2 regions of the Nocardioides korecus genome follow, and region 1 is predicted to be linked to the other one. Evidence: predicted binding sites of a transcription regulator. Region 1 holds the regulator's gene; the other holds the start of a gene.
What was found. Region 1 encodes HrcA, which represses chaperone genes, less so after heat shock. Its sites were predicted from a motif close to TTGGCACTCGNNNNNNNCGAGTGCCAA; they were not measured.

Region 1 (2,391 bases):
CGCCGTCGGTGTGGCCGCGGCCGGGGTGGACCAGCTCGACCACGCGGTCGCCGAGGTCGACGGTGGTGACCGAGGAGAAGGTGCGGTCGGCCACGACCTCGGCGACGTCGGCCAGCTCGTGCATCCGCTCGTCGGGGTCCGCCGCGGCCGACGCGCGCACCTGCGCGGCGTGGGCGGGCAGGGCGGCGGCCGCGGCGTCGTGGGAGACCACCGGAGCGAGACCCAGGACGTCGAGCACGGCGCGGGTGCCCAGGGTGTGGTCGAAGTGCACGTGGGTCTGCACGATCCCCAGCAGCGGCGCGCCGAGCAGCCGACGGGCCTCCTGGGCGACCTCGCGCGCGACCCGGGGCGAGGCGTGCGTGTCGACGACCAGCAGCCCCTCCGAGCCGGCGACGACGGTCACGTTGACGTCGAACCAGTCGACGCGGGCGACCAGGACGCGGTCCGCGACCTCGACGAAGCGGGGCGTGGTCCCAGGTCCGTGGCCGGGGGTGGAGGACGAGGTGGGGGAGGGCACCCTCGCAGGCTAGTGGCCCCGCCACGAGGGCCTAGTATCCTTGGCACTCGTGGGTCCCGAGTGCCAGCGGACCCAGATCGGACCCGGACCGGGACTCGAGGACCACAGGCTGGAGGCGGGATGCAGGAGGCGCGCAGGCTCGCGGTGCTGCGGGCGATCGTGGAGGACTACGTCACCACGCGCGAGCCGGTCGGGAGCAGGGCGCTGGTCGAGCGCCACGGGCTCGGCGTCTCCCCGGCCACGGTGCGCAACGACATGGCCGCGCTGGAGGAGGAGGGGCTGATCGCCCAGCCGCACACCAGCGCGGGCCGCATCCCCACCGACAAGGGCTACCGCCTCTTCGTCGACCGGCTGACCCAGGTCAAGCCGATGAGCTCCGCCGAGCGGCGCGCCATCTCCACCTTCCTCGAGGGCGCCCACGACCTCGACGACGTGATCCAGCGCTCGGTGCGGCTGCTCGCCCAGCTCACCCAGCAGGTCGCGATCGTGCAGTACCCCAGCCTGGCCCGCTCGACGGTCCGCCACGTCGAGCTGGTCCAGCTCGCCGCCGGCCGCGTCCTGCTCGTGCTGATCCTCTCCACCGGTCGCGTCGAGCAGCGCGTGGTCGAGCTGCCCACCGAGGTGGCGCCCGACGACCTCGCCGACCTGCGGTCGCGGATGCTGCTGGCCGCGGTCGGCCAGACCATCACCGAGGCGGCCACGGCGCTGGGCGACCTGACCGAGCAGGTGCCCCCGGACCGGCGTACGCACGTCGCGGTCCTCGCGGCCGCCCTCGTCGAGGCGATGTCCAACGAGAGCCGCACCGAGCGGGTCGTGGTCGGCGGCACCGCCAACCTCGCGCGCTTCGGCGACGGCTTCGACCGCTCGATCAAGCCGATGCTCGAGGCGCTCGAGGAGCACGTGGTGCTGCTCAAGCTGCTGGGCGAGGCCACCTCGCCCGACTCCGTCACCGTGCGGATCGGCCACGAGGGCCCCTACCAGGAGCTGGCCACGACCTCGGTGGTCGCCGCCGGCTACGGCCCCGGCGAGGAGGCCGTGGCCGCGCTCGGCGTGGTCGGCCCGACCCGGATGGACTACCCCGGCTCGATGGCCGCGGTGCGCGCGGTCGCGCGCTACGTCTCCACCATCCTCGACCAGGCGTGACCCGGCACCCTCGCGGCCGCCGGACCCCGCACCCCCCTTCGACGAACCCGCAAGCGATCAAGGACGACACGTGAGCCAGGACCTGTACGCCATCCTCGGGGTCTCCCGCGAGGCCGAGCCCGACGAGATCAAGAAGGCCTACCGCCGTCTCGCCCGGCAGCTGCACCCCGACGTCAACCCCGACCCCGAGACCCAGGAGCGCTTCAAGGAGGTCTCCATGGCCTACGAGGTGCTCTCCGACGCCGAGAAGCGCCGGATGTACGACCTCGGCGGCGACCCCTTCGGTCGCGGCGGCGGTGGCGGCGGGGCCGGCCAGGGCGCGGGCTTCTCCTTCACCGACATCATGGACGCCTTCTTCGGCGGTGCCGGCGGCCAGGGCGGGGGAGGACAGGGCCGCGGCCCGCGTCCGCGCACCCGTCGCGGCCAGGACGCGCTGGTGCGCCTCGAGGTCGAGCTGGCCGAGGCCGCCTTCGGCGTCACCCGGGAGCTGCGCGTCGACACCGCCGTGCTGTGCACGACCTGCCAGGGCGGGGGAGCGGCGCCCGGGTCGCGCCCGGTGACCTGCGAGACCTGCCACGGTCGCGGCGAGGTCCAGCAGGTGCAGCGCTCGTTCCTCGGCGAGGTCCGCACCCTGCGTCCGTGCGCCGCCTGCCGGGGCTACGGCGAGATCATCCCCGAGCCGTGCCGCGAGTGCTCCGGCGACGGTCGCGTGCGCGCGCGCCGCGACATCA
Region 2 (2,391 bases), on a different contig from region 1:
CGAACGCGGGGCTCTTGACGGCCACGGCGTTGAAGGTGCCACGGATCTTGTTCACGACCAGGGTCGAGAGCGCCTCGCCCTCGACGTCCTCGGCCAGGATGAACAGCGGCTTGCCGGCGGCGATGACCTTCTCCAGCAACGGGAGCAGCTCGGCGATCGCCGAGATCTTCCCCTGGTGCAGCAGGATGTAGGGGTCGTCGAGGACGGCCTCCATCGACTCCTGGTCGGTGACGAAGTACGGCGAGAGGTAGCCCTTGTCGAACTGCATCCCCTCGGTGAACTCAAGGTCGGTGCCCATGGTGTTGGACTCCTCGACCGTGATGACGCCGTCCTTGCCGACCTTGTCGAACGCCTGCGCGAGCAGGTCGCCGATGTGGCTGTCGCGGCTCGAGACGGTCGCGACGGCGGCCATGTCGCTGCGGTCGTCGACGTCGCGGGCGGCCTCGTCGAGCGCCTTGCTGACGGCGGCGGTCGCCTTGTCCATGCCCCGCTTGAGGCTCATCGGGTTGATCCCGGCGGCCACGGAGCGCAGGCCCTCGTGGACCATCGCCTGGGCCAGCACGGTGGCGGTGGTGGTGCCGTCACCGGCGACGTCGTTGGTCTTGGTGGCCACCTCCTTGGTCAGCTGGGCGCCGAGGTTCTCGAACGGGTCGTCCAGCTCGATCTCGCGGGCGACGGTCACCCCGTCGTTGGTGATGGTGGGCGCACCCCACTTCTTGTCCAGGACGACGTAGCGGCCGCGGGGGCCGAGCGTCACCTTGACGGCATTGGCGAGCTTGTCCACGCCGCGCTCGAGCGAGCGACGGGCGTGCTCGTCGAACTCCAGGATCTTGGGCATCTCGGTGGATGCTCCTTTCGTGTGTTCGGTGGAGGAGAAAAGCGACAGTCCGAGGCGAAGAGCGTCCCGAGGTCGGGAGCGGTCTTCGACCTCGGACTATCGAGGGGGTTCGGTCAGCCGACGATGGCGAGGACGTCGCGCGCGGAGAGGATGAGGTACTCCTCGCCGGCGTACTTGACCTCGGTGCCGCCGTACTTGCTGTAGATGACCTTGTCGCCGACGTTGACGTCGAGCGGGACGCGGTTGCCCTTGTCGTCGATGCGACCCGGACCCACGCTCAGGACCTCGCCCTCCTGGGGCTTCTCCTTCGCGGTGTCAGGGATGACCAGGCCGGAAGCCGTGGTCTGCTCGGCCTCGAGGGCCTTGACGACGATCCGGTCCTCGAGGGGCTTGATGTTGACCGACACGATGTCGACCTCCACTTTCCACAAGTCGTTGGTTGCTGTCTTGAAGTTCGCGCGCCTGGTCCGACGTACGCCGTCGCGGGGGTCGCGCATCGGCACGGGCGCTGGCACCCTCACCAGGAGAGTGCCAGTGGAAAAACTAGCACTCGGGCTCCGCGAGTGCCAGCGCGCCCACCTGTGCGCGAGGATGCGGGGCGTGGACGTCGCGGCGGTGGAGCAGCTGGTCGGCCCGTCCGGGCAGGCCCTGCTCGCGCGGGCGACGCGCGCCACCGAGGACGACCCCGATCCGCTGCGCGTGCAGACGGAGCTGCGGCGGCACGCCGAGCCGGCCCTGGTGGCCGCCGCGCTGACCCAGGTCGAGCTGCGACGTCGTGCCCGCGCCAAGTTCGGCGACCTGGCCGACGTCATGTTCTTCACCCCCGACGGGCTGGAGCAGTCGACCCGGCTGCCCGTCGCCGCCCACCGCGCCGCACGGCTGGTGGCGGCCGGCACCGGCACCGTGGTCGACCTCGGCTGCGGCATCGGCGGCGACCTGGTCGCGCTGGCCCGGGCCGGGATCACCTGCGCCGGCGTCGACCTGGACCCGGTGCGGGTCGCGGTCGCGCGGGCCAACCTCGCGGCCCTCGGCCTGGGTGGGGCGGTCGCCGTCGCCGACGCGACCACCGTCGACACCACCCCCTTCGACGTGGCCTTCGCCGACCCGGCCCGGCGCACCGCGCGGGGACGGACGTTCGACGCCGACGGCTGGACCCCGCCGTGGCCCTTCGTGGAGGGGCTGCTGCGCCGCGCCTCGTGCGTGAAGACCGCCCCCGGGATCCCCCACGACCTGGTCCCCGAGGGCGTCGAGGCCGAGTGGGTCAGCGACCACCGCGAGGTCAAGGAGGCCGTGCTCTGGTCGGGCCGGCTGGCCACGACCCGCCGGCGGGCCACCGTCCTCGGCGACGGCGGGCTGGCCACGATGACCGACGACGAGGACCCGGGTCCTGGCGCGGTCGGCGTCGGCCCGGTGTCGGCGTACCTCCACGAGCCGGACGGCGCCGTCGTCCGCGCCGGCCTGGTCACCGCCGTGGCCGCGGTCGTCGGCGGGCAGCTGGTCGACGAGCACATCGCCTACGTCACCTCCCCGGAGCCGGTGCGCACGCCGTTCGC

Region 2: a site for HrcA is predicted at 1,382-1,408, ahead of groES (co-chaperone GroES). Genes of this name have one in related genera too.

What each region holds. Positions count from the first base shown of each region.
Region 1 covers NZ_BAAGZO010000002.1:491,201-493,591, forward strand. The annotation lists gene ACYVDA_RS05585 (MBL fold metallo-hydrolase) at 1-517, opposite strand, end outside; gene hrcA (heat-inducible transcriptional repressor HrcA) at 638-1,660, shown strand; gene dnaJ (molecular chaperone DnaJ) at 1,731-2,391, shown strand, end outside.
Region 2 covers NZ_BAAGZO010000004.1:136,467-138,857, forward strand. The annotation lists gene groL (chaperonin GroEL) at 1-838, opposite strand, end outside; gene groES (co-chaperone GroES) at 952-1,245, opposite strand; gene ACYVDA_RS09090 (class I SAM-dependent methyltransferase) at 1,439-2,391, shown strand, end outside.